DNA from 4 places in the Gottfriedia sp. ABJ_BB2_2 genome. Region 4 is predicted to be linked to each of the others. Evidence: riboswitches for the same ligand, from Rfam matches in the RefSeq annotation. Region 4 holds a riboswitch; each other region holds the start of a gene.

Region 1 (4,222 bases), 150 kb from region 4:
TTGTTTTGAAGGTTCAATCATAACAGATTGCTTTATGTTAATTCTTTTAAATGATTTAACTTTATTAGATAAAGAAAAAGAGTTATGTGAAAAAATTGCAAAACGCTTAATCAAGTTACAAGAAGAAAATGGCTCATGGAAATTATATGAAGATGAAAAAAATGGAAATCTATCTGCCACCGTTCAAGCTTATATTGCATTATTAGTATCTAAAACATATGAAAAAGACCATCCAAGTATGAAGAAAGCAGAAACCTTTATTCAAACCAATGGCGGTATTGGAAAAGTACATTTTATGACAAAAATGATACTAGCGATACATGGATTCATTCCATATCCAATATTCTTTCATTTTCCGATGAGTTATTTTCTACTCCCAAACAATTTTCCTCTCAGTTTATTTGAACTAAGTAGTTATGCCCGAGTTCATTTAATCCCAATGATTCTATGTATTAATAAACGATTTATAGCCAAATCTGATAAGACAATTCATCTAAATCATTTACATTCGAATGAAGAGATAGAGTGGTTTGATGATGAGAGAGATTCATTTTTTCATTTTTTAGTAGAAGAGGGTAAGAAGCTTGCTTCGTATCCGCTATATTTTCAAAATAAAGGATATGAAAAAGCCGAAAAATTTATATTAGACAGAATCGAAACAAATGGTACATTTTATAGCTACGCTAGTTCTACATTTTATATGATTTACGCCTTATTGGCGCTTGGCTATGAAACTAGCTCAAAAGAAATTCAACAAGCATTAAGTGGTTTAATCTCATATTCATTTGAAACCGAAGATGGAATCCATATTCAAAATTCACCTTCACAGGTTTGGGATACGGCGTTACTTTCCTATGCATTACAAGAAGCAGGCGTTCCCTCAACAGATGTTTTAATCAAAAAATCAGTTGAATATTTAAATAAAAAACAGCAAGTACTAAGAGGGGATTGGTCAATACATGCTAAAAAAATCAATCCTGGAGGATGGGGATTTTCGGAAGATAATTCATTTATACCAGATAATGATGATACAAGTGCAGCGTTAAGAGCGCTAACAAGAAGTGCTATGTCAGACCCAACCCAACTTGAAAAATGGCAAAAAGGTATTCAGTTTTTATTAGGCTTGCAAAATCATGATGGTGGATGGGGCGCGTTTGAAAAAAACGTCACAAATAAATGGTTAACGTATTTACCAATTGAAAATGCCAAGGATGCTATCATTGATCCTTCTACAGCTGATTTGACTGGCCGCGTTTTAGAGTTTATTGGAAACTACACTACAATTAAGCAAGAAGATGAACAGGTTGAAAAAGCGATAGAGTGGATTTTAGAGCACCAAGAAACAAATGGTAGCTGGTATGGTAGATGGGGAATTTGTTATATTTATGGAACATGGGCGGCTATAACTGGTCTTAGATCAATCGGAATCCCAAAGAATCATGAAGCAATTCAAAAGGCTGCAAAATGGCTAATCAGTGTGCAAAATCAAGATGGAGGATGGGGAGAGTCTGGTTATTCGGCTGTAAAAAAATGTTATGTACCACTAAAGTACAGTACCCCTAGTCAAACGGCATGGGCAGTTGACGCTTTATTAACGATTCTAGATAAAGATGATGAAGTGATAAAAAGAGGGATTCAATATTTATTGGCACAAAAACAAAAAACACAAAAAGAATTAGCATATCCTACGGGTCTAGGTCTACCAGGTGGTTTTTATATTCATTACCATAGTTATCAATATATTTATCCTTTACTTGCATTGGCTCATTATCATAACAAATAATATTATTATGTAAACTAGTGTTATCATAAAATAGTAAATTATGTCCATTTTTCAAATTTTCATAAAATATGTTTCTTTAATTGGTTAATTATAGTAAACTAGTCATATTAAAAAATAACTGAATATTCCTTATCGAGAGTGGTGGAGGGACTGGCCCTTTGAAACCCGGCAACTTTAGCTTTAGCTAAAAAGTGCTAAATCCAGCATGTTTTTAACATGAGAGATAAGGCGTGGATTGTAGATAACGTCATTCTTTCATTTTAGAAAGAATGGCGTTTTTATTTTTGTAAGGGAAGTGATCGCTTGGGCTTGTTGGAAAAATTAAATAATGGAATTGTATTAGGTGATGGAGCTATGGGTACTCTGTTATATTCTGGGGGGTTACATAGCTGTTTTGAAGAATTAAATATTACTGAACGAGATCGAATTATTCATATTCATGAACAATATATTAACGCTGGTGCAGAGGTCATTCAAACAAATTCTTATGGTGCAAATGCTGGAAAACTAAGACAACATGGATTGGAAAAACTAGTTAAACAAATCAATCAAATGGCTGTCAGAAATGCTAGAGAAGCTTCTAAAGGAAGAGCACTAATACTTGGTGGTATTGGTGGAATGAAATATATCGGTTCAACTTTTGCGACTCCGTTAGAAAGAGAAATCATGTTGTTAGAGCAAGCCTCTGCCTTACTAGAAGAAGGCGTAGATGGCATCATGCTAGAGACTTTTTATGATGAACATGAATTATATGATGCTGTTTCCTTATTAAGAGAACGTACAGACATCCCAATCATTGCCCAAGTAACATTACAAGAAATCGGTGTGATGCAAAGCGGTCAATATATAGAAAAAATTCTCCCTAAATTAGTTGATTTAGGAGCAGATGTAGTAGGAATTAATTGTCATTTAGGACCACTACACATGATTGAATCGTTAAATACGGTTGCTTTACCGAAAAAAGGATTTTTGTCAGCATTTCCAAACTCAGGTCTTCCTTTGTATGAAGAAGGTAAGTACGTATATAAATCGAATCCAGAATATTTTGAAGATATGGCAAAACCATTTATTGAACAAGGCGTTCGTTTGATTGGTGGTTGTTGTGGTACAACACCCGCACACATTGCCGCACTTCGCAATAAAATAGATAATTTAAAGCCTGTCACACAAAAAGAAATCAACAATCGAACAATTACAATAAAAATACCAAAGCAGCCTGAACAAAAAAATGAAACACTAGCTGAGAAAGCAAAACAGAGAACAACGATAATCGCGGAACTGGACCCACCAAAAACTTTACAAACCAGACGTTTTTTTGAAGGGGCTAAGGCTTTAAATAACGCAGGAGCAGATGCGATTACATTAGCAGATAATCCATTAGCTTCACCAAGGATATCTAATGTAGCAATTGCGTCCATGTTACAACGATTAAATATACCTGTCCTAACCCATTTAACTTGTCGTGATCGAAATATGATTGGCCTTCAATCACATTTAATGGGTTTATCGACTTTAGGTTTAAATGAAGTTTTAGCAATTACAGGCGACCCTGCAAGAGTAGGAGACTTCCCTGGTGCTACATCGGTATATGATGTTGCATCATTTGAACTCATTCGCATGATCAAAGAAATGAATGAAGGTAGACTGTATTCCGGTAAAAGTTTAGGAAACGGTACTAGATTTTCAGTAGCCGCTGCATTTAATCCAAATGTTAGGAAAATGGATGCTGCCATTAAAAGACTAGAGAAAAAGGTTGAAGCGGGGGCAGATTACTTTTTAACACAACCTGTCTATGATTTAGAAACAATCGATCGTTTATATGAATCCACTAGACATATCAATCAGCCAATATTTATTGGGATTATGCCACTAATTAGTAAAAAGAACGCTGATTTTATTCATTATGAGGTACCAGGTATTACATTAACTGATGAGGTTAGAAATCGAATTGACATCAATGATCCTTTATTAGCAATTGAAGAAGGCAAAAAAATTGCAAAAGAACTTGTAGATTATGCAATTGATAAATTTAATGGAATCTACTTGATTACTCCATTCTTAAAATATGAAATTACTGAAGAACTAATCCAATACACTAAAACTCGTAAAAAAGAGGAGATTCAATTATGAAAGCATTAGAGGCAGCATTAAACGAACGTATTCTACTCCTAGATGGAGCTATGGGAACGATGATTCAACAACGAAACCTACAAGCTGATGATTTTGGAGGTGAAGAACTAGAAGGATGTAATGAATATTTAGTTGTCACTCGTCCAGATGTCATTCAAGAAATCCATGAAGAATATATACTAGCTGGTTCAGATATTATCGAAACAAACACATTTGGTGCAACAAATATCGTTTTATCTGATTACAATTTGCAGCATTTAGATATCGAATTAAATGAAAAAGCTGCACAAATTGCGAAAGCTGCTGTAC
Region 2 (4,222 bases), on a different contig from region 4:
TTTCTTTCTCAATTTACCAGCCCCCTTAAAAAACAAATTCAATTGTCTTCTCAAATATGAAAATAAAGGAGTTTAGTAAACTTTATTAAATATGACTTGTATACATTCGAACATTTCAATTTTTGTTTAGACAGTTTATTGATACGTTAGATCAGAATTAAGACCTTTACAGAACAATTATTAAGTGAAAAGAAGCCTGTAGTCTTTTTCATATTTTCAAAGACTTGTCCTAAGAGAATATTTAAAGGATAGTTACACATGACTGTACTAACTATCCTACGTTTTTTTTATTCACAATATAAAAGTTTATTTTATTAAAGACAAATCTATTAATTCCGTAAAGCAATTATCTACAAATCCATTTCCATCCTTGGTTCGTCATCATCCATCCACATTGTTGACCCATGCCGCCACCTTGGCCCATGCCGCCACCTTGGCCCATACCTCCGCCTTGACCCATGCCTCCGCCTTGGCCCATACCTCCGCCTTGGCCCATGCCTCCGCCTTGGCCCATACCTCCGCCTTGGCCCATGCCTCCGCCTTGGCCCATACCTCCGCCTTGGCCCATACCTCCGCCCATTTGCGGACATTGTACGCCTAAATATTGTAAGCCGACCATATCATTTTTGTGAACCATATTGGCCATACCGTTTTCCATAATATTAACCATACCTGTAGCCGCATTTATTCCTAATAAGTTAAATGTATGTTCTCTTCCGCCCCAAAAAGATTTAAAGCAATGCCCTAGTCTTCCTAACTTAATTTGATCTTCAATTGTAGCTTGTGGAACTAAAGTTGGTGCTGTACCTACTCTATAATAATAATCATATAAACTACGGTAATATTCATATTCGTCATTGTTATAAAACAAATTAAAACCCTCCTTTAAGTTACATAACACTATATGAAATTATCTAAAAATGGTTATTAGTGGACAATTCATTTATTTGCCTATTTTGAAAACGCTTTATGATACTACGAAATAAAAACCACTTTTCAAAAAGTGGCCAAAGAATAACTATTTAACTTCTATCCTAACCCGTGCTTTACCAATAAATATCCTTCTTTATATGTGTAACTCCTCTTTATATGCTTTCCTTTTTATAGTCATTAAACGAATTTGAAAATAATTGATAATATAAACAAAAATTATAATTCATTTTAAATATTCAGTTAAATATAGAATATTAGGTGTCGATACAACTAATAATGACAGATAATAACAGATTTTTAGAATTCATATTTTGAGCTTGTTACTTACTTATTAAGGAGATGACACTTAGATGCGTAGACTTGCGGTAATTGTCGCTGTTATATTTCTTACATTATCAACTTTGCCAGAACAACCATCAGCTGTGACAAAAAAACTAATTCTTGGTTATTATACAAATAAACCTAGTTCAACGATTTCTTTTCAAACAAATCATAAATTTATGAATCAAATCGCCACTGATACTTATAAGTTTGACGCTACTGGTAAAGTCATGGGAACAGCACCAAAGGAGATTGTTGATCTTGCGAATTCTAAAAATGTCCAACCTTTTGCAGTCGTCTCGAACTTTGGGAAAACTGATTGGGATACTGCTCTTGCCCATAAAATTTTATCAAACACGGACATCCGAAAAAAATTTATCTCTAATTTATTGTCATTACTTCGAGCAAATCAATACAAAGGTGTCAATATAGACTTTGAAGCATTATCACCAAAGGACCGAGTTTTATTTAGTAAATTTATTCAAGCAGTATCAAAGAAGCTATCCGCAGAAGGTTATTTAACAATGGTATCTGTTCCAGCAAAAGTTAAGGATAATCCAAAAGATTCTTGGTCAGGAGCATACGACTTTAAAACACTAGGAAAATGCGCAAATTTTATTCAAATAATGACCTATGATGAAACAGGTTATTGGTGGAATCTCCCAGGTTCAGTAGCTAGTCTTCCATGGATCAATGCATCTCTAAAATACGCAGTAACCGTTATAAATCCGAAAAAAGTTTTAATGGGTATAGGTGCTTACGGAAATGATTGGAATATCACGAGTCATAAAATAACAGAAAATAGAAGAGTACCTTTAAGTGAAATTCCACAATTACTTGAGCGCACAGGAGCAACACCGATTAGAGACAAAGCATCTGCTTCTATGCATTTTAGTTATAAAGATCAAAAAGGTCACACCCACGAGGTTTGGTACGATGACGCTACAAGTATTTCAAAAAAAGCTCAGTATACAAATAAATATAATTTAGGTGGTATTTCTATTTTTGCGCTTGGAATGGAAGGACCAGATTTTTGGGGAGCAATTAATAGAGGACTACAGTAAAACCACCTTTTATAGGTGGTTTCAGACTACCCGCCCAAACGCTCGCTTTCTTCGTTGCTTCTCCTGCTTGCGGTGCTCATTACCGTCAAAGGTAACTCCGCTCTTCGCAAGACAAGCGTTTTCAGGTAGTCTGAATCTCTTAGTTTTTTTAATTTGACTATAAATGAACCACCTTTTTTAGGTAGCTTCATTTTTTCAATTATATATGATTAATGCCCTCATACTCATATTCACTTTATTAAAAATAAGTTTTTTAACAGATTAATGAACTTTATTGTGCTTTTTCTCATTCATTACTCGATTGTATTCTTCTTCTAACTCTGTTAGTGTTATTTCAAATAAATGAGAGGATTCTATTTTATATACTCCAACTTTTATCAGTTTATTAATTAGATCATTTTTTCGAGTTTCAACCAATTTTCTCAACATATTTTCCAATTCAATTCCTCCTTAGATTCAAAAATATTTACATCTATTCCAAATAAAAATTATACTTTTCACATAAGAATACTAGGTTTTACAATTATGCAGATCCATCCCCTTGTCCCTCCAGCTCTTTGGGTAAGAAATGATATATTTTTTTATTCAGGCATTAAATCCTTAACATAAATTAATAAAAAAATCCTCTTCTAAGATAGAAGAGGACTAAAAGCATTTCAACTCTTCTTATCTTTCAGGTATTACCCTGATGGAATTAGCACAGTGTTCAGGAACGAACCTGTTGCTGAGGTATCATAGGGCCAAGTCCCTCCACCTCTCTGGATAAGATTATTTTTATGTATTTATTAAATTTCCGACTGATTGAACCAAGATTAACCGATTTAAAAAATCGAGTCAACCCATTTAGTAAATGTTAGACTTTTCAGTTTTTTAAGACACAACATTTAATGTATTTTTCTAATTGATTTGTTGAAATCATTTATTCTTTTGGTTTAGTCATATTTTCTGGCCTAACGATTCGATCAAAATCTTCTTCTGAAAGGTATCCTGTTTTTAAGGCTGCTTCTTTTAGGGTCTTACCTTCCTCATATGCTAATTTGGCAATACTAGCTGCTTTTTCATAGCCAATGTGAGGATTTAGTGCAGTTACTAGCATAAGAGAATGATGTAAGTGCCTTTTAATGACTTCTAAATTTGCTTCTATCCCGCTCGCACAATGCTCGTTAAAGGAGTTCATCGCGTCTGAAAGTAGTCTAATCGACTGAAGAAAATTATAGATAATAACTGGTTTAAATACATTCAATTCGAAGTTTCCTTGACTCGCAGCAAACCCAATTGTCATATCATTTCCTACGATTTGAGTTACTACCATTGTCATTGCTTCAGATTGTGTTGGATTTACTTTGCCTGGCATGATTGAACTTCCAGGTTCATTTGAAGGAATCGTTATTTCACCAATTCCACTTCTCGGTCCACTTGCCATCCATCTGATATCGTTGGCAATTTTCATTAAATCGGTTGCCAAGGCTTTGAGCGCACCATGAGTATAGACCATTTCATCATGGCTTGTTAGTGCATGAAATTTATTCTTTGCTGATGTAAATTCATATCCAGTCAACAAACTAATTTCTTTCGCAACCATTTCCCCAAACATGGGATGTGCATTTAGTCCAGTTCCTACCGCAGTTCCACCAATAGCAAGTTCGCTCATAAATTTCATACTGTCCAATATCATTTGCTCATTTTTTTCAAGCATACGATGCCATCCACTAATTTCTTGCCCTAAAGTTAAAGGCGTTGCATCTTGTAAATGAGTGCGACCAATTTTAATAATATGCTGATATTCATCTACCTTTTGCATGAATGTATGTTTCAGGTCATTTAAGGTCGGAAGCAATTGTTTATTTAATTCAATGATAGCTGCTATATGCATTGCAGTTGGAAATGTATCATTTGAGCTTTGT
Region 3 (4,222 bases), on a different contig from region 4:
CTGTGATCATGAAAGAACCACTTCCTGTGCGCCGAGGAGGCTCAGCTCACGCCCCATGGAAAGCGAGCACCTGGAGCGGAATTCAACACGCTTCAATAACAGATTAAACTTAATCATCACAAAAAAAGGTCTTCGATTAGAAGACCTTTCAATGTTAAAATTATTTTATAGGACCGCCAAGCTCAGCAAGTTGAGCATCAAAGCCTTCGAACTTTTTAAAGTTTTCCTTGAATTTATTTACTAATTCAAGCGCTTTGATTTCGTATGCTGACTTGTCTTCCCAAGTTGTTGATGGAACTAATACTTGATCAGGCACTCCTGGAACGTGTTGAGGAATTGCAAGACCGAAAAATTCATCCTGAGTAGTTTCAACGTAATTTAAATCTCCTTCAAGTGCAGCGTGTACCATTGCTCTTGTATAAGAAAGATTCATACGTTTACCTACTCCATATTCTCCACCAGTCCAGCCAGTGTTTACTAAGAATACATTTACATTATGTTTTTCGATTTTTTCACCAAGCATTTTCGCGTATTCTACAGCTGGAAGCGGTAAAAACGGTGAACCGAAACAAGTTGAGAAAGTTACTTGTGGTGATGTAACCCCACGTTCTGTACCAGCTAATTTACTAGTAAATCCACTTAAGAAATGGTACATAGCTTGTTCTTTCGTTAATTTACTGATTGGAGGTAATACTCCGAAAGCATCAGCAGTTAAAAAGATAATTGTATGTGGGTGTCCAGCAACACTTGGCTCAACAATATTTTGAATTGCTTGCATTGGGTATGCTGCACGTGTATTTTCTGTTAATGATGTATCGTCATAATCTGCTAAACGTCCGTCAGGATTTACGACTACGTTTTCTAGAACTGTACCAAATTTAATCGCTGAGAAAATTTGTGGCTCTTTTTCAAATGTTAAATTAATACATTTTGCATAGCATCCACCTTCGATATTGAAAACACCATTGTCTGACCAACCATGCTCATCATCACCGATTAATTTACGGTCTGCGTCTGCTGATAATGTTGTTTTACCAGTACCAGAAAGCCCGAAGAATAATGCAACATCACCTTCATTACCAACATTAGCTGAGCAATGCATAGGTAATACATTTTTTTGTGGTAATAGGAAGTTCATAATTGAGAAAATTGATTTTTTCATTTCTCCCGCATATTCAGTACCACCGATTAGAATAATACGTTTTTCAAATGAAATAATAACGAATGCTTCTGAGTTTGTACCATCAACAACTGGATCAGCTTTAAATGTTGGAGCAGAAACAATCGTAAATTCAGTTTGATGTGTAAGTAATTCTTCTTCAGTAGGGCGGATAAATAACTGGTGTGCAAATAAATTATGCCATGCAAATTCATTAATAACTTGGATTGGTAAACGATATCCAGTATCTGCACCAGCAAATCCTTTAAACTGGAATAATTCGTTTCTATCTTTTAAGTAAGTAAGTACTTTACTATATAATTTTTCAAATACATCTGAAGAGATTGGCTGATTTACTTTTCCCCAATCAATTAAGTTTTCTACAGATGCTTCATTAACAATAAATTTATCTTTTGGTGAACGGCCAGTATATTTTCCCGTTGATACACTAACTGCTCCCGTTGACGTTAGAATACCTTCTTGTCTTGTTAGAACTTTTTCAACTAGCTCAGAAACGCTAAGTTGGTTATACATGTGATTACTTGAAAGTAATTCATTCAATTCAATATTTACATCAACTGTCTTCATATACTAATACCATCCTTTAAATATAATTTGTCTGCCATGTAGGTATCTCGTTAAATAGTATAACACATTTATTTTAATAGTGTATACTATTAGTTGGAAAAATGTGTAACGAAATTATTAAAAATTTTAAAATGAGTAAAACAGTATACTTAAAGGAGTAAATTAGCCTGTATGAAAGATATTATTAGGTATTTCCCATTTAATAGGAATGAATGTAAAGCATGTGCTGATTTTTTATAGATGTTGAAATGTGTCTAAAGAATGATGAAAATTGTTGACAAGAAAGTTAATTTTTAATATGATACTTTTCATACGGATACTCTCTTATCCCGAGTAGGTGGAGGGATACAGGCCCTACGAAGCCCAGCAACCTCACTTTAAGTGAAAGGTGCTGAACCTGATGCAAGGCAATTTATTGTCTTGGACGATAAGAGCGAAAGGCAAATAACTAAACCTTTCCTCAAGCAATATGGATAAGAGGAAGGCTTTTTTTTTGCTCAAAACTTAAATACAGATGGCAATTTCGTAATTTACACTGAGTTATCTTTATCTTAAATGGGAAACATAAGATATAGGAAAACATTTTTCTAATCTTATGTTGAGAAAAAAGAGATCCGTCAATTCAATTTAGGAGGGGACTCAATGTCACAACGTCGTTTATTTACTTCAGAATCAGTTACAGAAGGACATCCAGATAAAATCTGTGACCAAATTTCAGATTCAATTCTTGATGCAATTTTAGCTAATGATCCAAATGCTCGTGTAGCAGCGGAAACTTCAGTTACAACAGGTTTAGTACTTGTTGCAGGTGAAATCACAACTTCTACTTATGTAGATATCCCAAAAATTGTTCGCGAAACAATCCGTGAAATCGGTTATGACCGAGCTAAATACGGATTTGATGCAGATACATGTGCAGTATTAACTTCTATCGATGAGCAATCAGCTGATATTGCTTTAGGTGTAGACCAAGCATTAGAAGCACGTGAAGGAAGCATGTCAGATGAAGAAATCGAAGCAATCGGAGCTGGAGACCAAGGTTTAATGTTCGGTTTTGCTGTAAACGAAACACCTGAATTAATGCCACTTCCAATTTCTTTATCTCATAAAATCGCACGTCGTCTAACTGAAGTAAGAAAGAACGAAACAGTTTCATACTTACGTCCAGATGGAAAAACTCAAGTAACAGTTGAGTATGATGAAAACAACAAACCAGTTCGTATTGATGCAATTGTTGTATCAACACAACATGGTCCAGAAGCAACTCAAGAACAAATCGAAAATGATATTAAAGAACTTGTTATTAAACCAGTTGTACCAGCTGAGTTAATCGATGAAAATACAAAATTCTTTATCAACCCAACAGGCCGTTTCGTAATCGGTGGACCTCAAGGGGATGCAGGATTAACAGGTCGTAAAATCATCGTTGATACTTACGGTGGATATGCTCGTCACGGTGGTGGAGCATTCTCTGGTAAAGATGCAACGAAGGTTGACCGTTCTGCTGCTTATGCTGCACGTTACGTTGCGAAAAACATCGTAGCTGCTGGATTAGCTGATAAAGCTGAAGTTCAATTAGCATACGCAATTGGTGTTGCGAAACCAGTATCTATTGCAATTGATACTTTTGGTACAGGTAAAGTTTCAGAAGAAAAACTTGTAGAAGTTATTCGCAATAACTTTGACTTACGTCCAGCAGGAATTATCAAAATGCTTGACCTTCGTCGTCCAATTTACAAACAAACTGCTGCTTATGGTCACTTCGGCCGTACAGATATCGACCTTCCTTGGGAACGTACTGATAAAGCAGAAGCTTTAAAAACTGAAGCTGGTCTTTAATGTTTAAAAGAGACTGTATACAGCATTAGCTGTTACAGTCTCTTTTTTATTTTGGGATTATTTTATCGAATAAATGCTTATTGTCATTTATCTTTTTTAAATTTTTCTTTCAAAAAGTATGATTATGTAAGATGATATGATTGTGTATTATTTTCAGCACTAACGTGATAAAAATGAAGGACGGAGGTGAATGTAATAAGGGGAATGTACTCCTTATTATTGTAAAATGAATGATCGAACAGCATTATTAGTCGTGGATGTTCAAAATGCAATGTTTACTTACCCTGATTTTAAGTTACATAATGAAGAAAAAGTACTAGATAACATTACTAGTTTGGTTGAAAAAGCAAGAGAAGCAAAAATGCCGATTGTTTATATTCAGCATACCGAGGACGACTCTGAATATAAAGAAGGTTTATCTACTTGGGAAATCCATCCGAGAATTGAACCACGTTCAACTGATATCGTTGTCCAAAAAAGAACTTGTGATTCTTTTTACGAGACGAGTCTACAGGAAGAGCTGAATAAACTACAAATCGAAAACTTAGTCATCATCGGAATGCAAACTGAGTTTTGCATTGATACAACTGTAAGAAGTGCCTTTAGTAAAGGCTACAACAATACATTAGTTAAAGA
Region 4 (4,222 bases):
AAGCATTCCATATTTTCCAGCTTTTGCTTCAGCATCAGAATTATAGTTCGTGTTTGTATTGATATCGTAAGTAAATATCGTACCTTCAGCATTTCTGATGAATTCGATACCAGCAACTTGAATTTGATTATTAGCTAGAACTTCTTTATATTTATTTAAAATTTCATCCTCAAAGCCATTAATGATTTCGAACTTCGGCTTCTCTTCTACTTCTTCGCCAACAGGACAGTATAAATCGCCGATTTGGCAAACGTCTGCTGGACACAGTTCAAAACCTTCCGAAGTATCAACCTTCACAGCATAAACAAAGTTACCTCCGACAAACTCACAGCGAGTTATATAGCTTTCGGGAGACAATATGTATTCTTGAATAAGGGTAATACCATCGACTGGCTCTTCGAAAGAAGGTCCTTCTACGTAAGTTTTTAATGCTTCAATACTGTGAAATAATTGAACACCTAACCCTTTACCTGCACGATTATGCTTCGTAATAAATGACTGTCCTGAAAAACTTTCAGCTGCCTTCAAAATATTTTCTTTTCCAACCGCTGCAATTGTTTTTGGGGTCTTAACACCATACTTGTTTAATTCTAAGTATTGTAAAACCTTACTTACTTCTAATTTTAGTGCATTCGTTCCATTTAACACCGTACGTCCGTGTGCTTCAAGCCAGGCTAAGACTTGAGCAGTAAATTCGGCTGCAAAACGATGATCACGAGTGTGAGATGAAGCACTCATTCTGCTATAAAAGATACCTTCTGGTGGTTCTGTCGATAAATCTAAAGTTCCTCCGTCTAAATGCCATTCTTCATAAGGAACACCCAGTTCCTCCAATCTTTTTGTTAAATGGACTGTCCACTCACTATTTTCATGAATTACATATACCTTGCTCATTTGTACGACCCCTTTCTAGCTCTTTATGAAACTACGTTTTTGTTCAACTAATGGCATAACTTGTTTTGAAAATCGTTCCATTTCCTCGAGTTGAGGAGAAAATTGTAATAATAATAAGTCTAATCCAGTTTCTTCGTATTGTAAAATTCGATCTGCAATTTGTTCTGGTGTTCCTACTAAATTTGGACGCAAGCCTCGGTTAGACACCGAATAATCCTGTAATTGAATTTGTTGCTCTAATTGTGATTTTGTAGTGAAGTCTTTAAAACCAGCATATCCGCTTGAATCCTTTACTTTTGTGATTTTTTCAAGCTCAGCCTGTGCCTCTTCCTCAGTATCTCGGCAAATAACATACGCTGCCATTCCAAAAGAACTAAATGGTTTATTGCCCGTTTGTTCACGACGTGCTTTCATATCTGCTATTTTTCGTTCAATCTCTTCAACAGTTCCACCATGCATTACGTAAGCATCACATTTTTCTGCAATAGTTTGCTTGCCTTTTTCACTTTCACCACCTGCATATAGAATTGGGTTAGGTCTTTGCACCGGCTTCGGAGCAAGCTTCGTGTCCTTTAAGTCGTAAAATTGGCCAGAATAATTGAAAGTTTCTTCTGTCCATAAACCTTTTAGTACATCAATAAACTCTTCCGTACGAGCATAACGCTCATCATGTTCTGTAAAAATACCTCCGTATTGACGCGCTTCTTCTGCCCACCAAGCAGAAACAACGTTTAACGTGAATCGCCCGTTACTGATTTGATCTATAGTAGCAGCCATTTTTGCTGCTACAGCAGGATTATGAAAACCAGGACGAATTGCCGTCATAATTTCAATTTTTTCCGTAACTGCAGCAAGTGCTGCTGCTGTAGACCAAGCCTCAAGAGAATCATGCTCAGGTCCCTTAATATCATTTAAATATAATTCTGCTATTAAAGTAGTTGAATAGCCCCATTTTTCAGCCGATTGAATAACTTCTTTTGCATATTCATAGGTTGGCGGCATATTTTCATCATCAACATTGCGTAACCAGCCTCCAAAAATAGGTAACCAAAAACCATATTTCATCTGGACTCTCTCCCTTAATTTTAATATAACCGAGTTTGCCAATCTACTAAGTTGGAATTATACTCAAAATAAAAAACTCTCCTCCAAAGAAGAGAGTTTTTTTAACCCTCTTCTCATCTTTCAAGCGTGTGCTTGTTGGAATTGGCACAGTATTCATAAGAACCTGCTGCCGAGGCTTCAAAGGGCCAGTCCCTCCACCTCTCTGGATAAGAAGATAAATATAAATTCAACTTTTTCATTAATAATGTGATAATAGTTTAAATTAATTAAATTGTCAATAAATTAGTTTTAATGCTAATCTCGTTCATAATTGATAGATGATAGCTACACTAAGAACAATCATTTGTCTGAATCTTATTTTTTAATTAAAATAGAATAATCTCAAACTTGGCGTTTTCGAGCCTCTTTATGATCAGATTTGCTATATGCTTTATAGTTATTTCATATATTAAGTTTCTCATCAATTTCTTCTTCCCCTATACCGAAATATGTAACCTTTCTCTCAGGTATATAAACACGATAGTTTACAATTCCTGCATCAGCAATTTCTTTTAAAAACTCTAAAAATGGAAGAGAGATATTTGCAATAGCCTCAAGTACTTTGTTTCGATCAAATTGATTAGAAATAACTAAATTTACTTGGGAATCTGTTTTAAATTCTGAATGAACTCCTTTATAAGTAGCTTGACCAGAAGTAACTTCTATTTCATATTCATTTATGCCTCTTTTGGCTAATTCTTCTAGAAATTGCGGAAAGTTGATTTCACCATTACTTCGTCTACGAATAATATCTTGAAATTCAATTTCTGTTATTTTATCATTCATACTTATTCTCCTTCATAGTTAAAAATTGCATCTTTACATGAATAATCACTAGTTACATATGATTCATGTTTTTAATTCTTCCCTAGCTTTTTTAATAATTGATCTAATAAATTCATTTTTTCCGTTTGTATATGAAACTCTATCATATGGATATTTATCAGCTAATTTTAATTTTAAGTGATAGTACTCGTTTAGTATATCTGAATGATTTCTCAAGTAATCTCTAAATAATATATTATTTGTCCAATAGTCACTCTCAAATTCATAGATATGAAGATGGTGTGTACCTGCTCTATATTCACCTTTTCTAAAAAAACGTCTTTCCGGAAAATCCTCATGCCAAACGAATTCATATCCGATATTAGCAAACGATTTAAGAAAGTCACTTATTTCATTTACATTTTTTACTCCACACATTATATCTATAATGGGTTTTGAACCTAAGTTTTCAATTGCAGTACTACCAATATGTTCCATTTGAATTAATGTTTCCCCCAAAACACTTCTTATCTTCATTTCTTCTTTCTTATATTCTAAAGCCCATTGGGTTGAGAAATTTTCTATCATCACTTTTCCGTCCATGTTTTGTCCCCATTTTTTAACCTATCTTATATTTCTCTTTTATTTTGAATCTTTTCATACCAAATTTAACACAAATAAGAGTTCCTCAAAAAAAGAGTAGCCATTGGCTACTCAACGAAAGTCTTATAATTGTAGCTATTCGATCGAATTCGTACCATCAGATTTGCTATTTTCTAAACTTTTTTCAGGTAAAACAGCAGGGCTTTGATTTACATATCCATTGGTCCTTGATGCATATGACTTGATCAATTCAGCAACATCAATACCTGTCATTTCTTTTAATGGCTCTTGCATTTCAACCATTGTTTTTGTAATACTTTTTCCAAAAGATGGAATCCCCTGTCCGTTACCTGAATCAATAATTTTAACCGATTCAATATTGTTAAGTGGTTGAGCAATTTTTTCCGCAAAGACAGGCAGCATTTCGATTAATTTTTCTGTGATAATGACCTCACCATGTTTTTCCATCGCTTCAGCTAATAATTTACGTGCTTCCGCTTCGGCTTTACCTCTTTCACGAATAACGTCCGCCTCAGCAGAACCTTCTGCCTTACGAATCTTTGCTTTTGCTTCCCCGTCAATTTCCGCTTTACGAGCCTCAGCTTCTGCTTTACGAGTTGTTTCATAGTATTCAGCATCTGCTTTGGTTTTACGTACTTTACTTTCCTCTTCTTCAAGCCTAACAGCACGTTCACGCTCTAGGAATTTTAGTGATAATTCTTCTTCTTTTACTTCTTTTGCTAATTTTGCTTTTTCAAGTTCATATGACTGTTCTGATTTCGCACGAGCACGTTCAGTTTCTTCCATAAAGGCTGCATCCTTAATATCTTTTTCCTTTTTTGATTCTGCGATTGCA

What was found. A riboswitch is a leader RNA that binds a small molecule or an ion and turns the genes downstream of it on or off. The one in region 4 is predicted to bind S-adenosylmethionine.
Region 1: it holds a riboswitch for S-adenosylmethionine, as region 4 does, so the genes downstream of both, ACX6U0_RS02265 (bifunctional homocysteine S-methyltransferase/methylenetetrahydrofolate reductase) here and ACX6U0_RS01455 (LLM class flavin-dependent oxidoreductase) in region 4, are expected to answer to the same signal.
Region 2: it holds a riboswitch for S-adenosylmethionine, as region 4 does, so the genes downstream of both, fbpA (Fur-regulated basic protein FbpA) here and ACX6U0_RS01455 (LLM class flavin-dependent oxidoreductase) in region 4, are expected to answer to the same signal.
Region 3: it holds a riboswitch for S-adenosylmethionine, as region 4 does, so the genes downstream of both, metK (methionine adenosyltransferase) here and ACX6U0_RS01455 (LLM class flavin-dependent oxidoreductase) in region 4, are expected to answer to the same signal.

The regions. Positions count from the first base shown of each region.
Region 1 covers NZ_JBVFKR010000001.1:417,001-421,222, reverse strand. Annotated here, with positions in the region: gene shc (squalene--hopene cyclase) at 1-1,783, shown strand, start outside; SAM riboswitch class I at 1,910-2,013, shown strand; gene ACX6U0_RS02265 (bifunctional homocysteine S-methyltransferase/methylenetetrahydrofolate reductase) at 2,087-3,913, shown strand; gene metH (methionine synthase) at 3,910-4,222, shown strand, end outside.
Region 2 covers NZ_JBVFKR010000002.1:492,508-496,729, forward strand. Annotated here, with positions in the region: gene ACX6U0_RS07415 (hypothetical protein) at 1-12, opposite strand, end outside; gene ACX6U0_RS07420 (hypothetical protein) at 347-871, opposite strand; gene ACX6U0_RS07425 (glycosyl hydrolase family 18 protein) at 1,284-2,318, shown strand; gene fbpA (Fur-regulated basic protein FbpA) at 2,580-2,747, opposite strand; SAM riboswitch class I at 2,982-3,087, opposite strand; gene fumC (class II fumarate hydratase) at 3,238-4,222, opposite strand, start outside.
Region 3 covers NZ_JBVFKR010000006.1:30,482-34,703, forward strand. Annotated here, with positions in the region: gene pckA (phosphoenolpyruvate carboxykinase (ATP)) at 161-1,747, opposite strand; SAM riboswitch class I at 2,069-2,181, shown strand; gene metK (methionine adenosyltransferase) at 2,390-3,586, shown strand; gene ACX6U0_RS14265 (cysteine hydrolase family protein) at 3,813-4,222, shown strand, end outside.
Region 4 covers NZ_JBVFKR010000001.1:262,620-266,841, forward strand. Annotated here, with positions in the region: gene ACX6U0_RS01450 (ATP-grasp domain-containing protein) at 1-894, opposite strand, end outside; gene ACX6U0_RS01455 (LLM class flavin-dependent oxidoreductase) at 910-1,959, opposite strand; SAM riboswitch class I at 2,070-2,172, opposite strand; gene ACX6U0_RS01460 (DUF1398 family protein) at 2,401-2,784, opposite strand; gene ACX6U0_RS01465 (GrpB family protein) at 2,848-3,366, opposite strand; gene ACX6U0_RS01470 (flotillin family protein) at 3,502-4,222, opposite strand, start outside.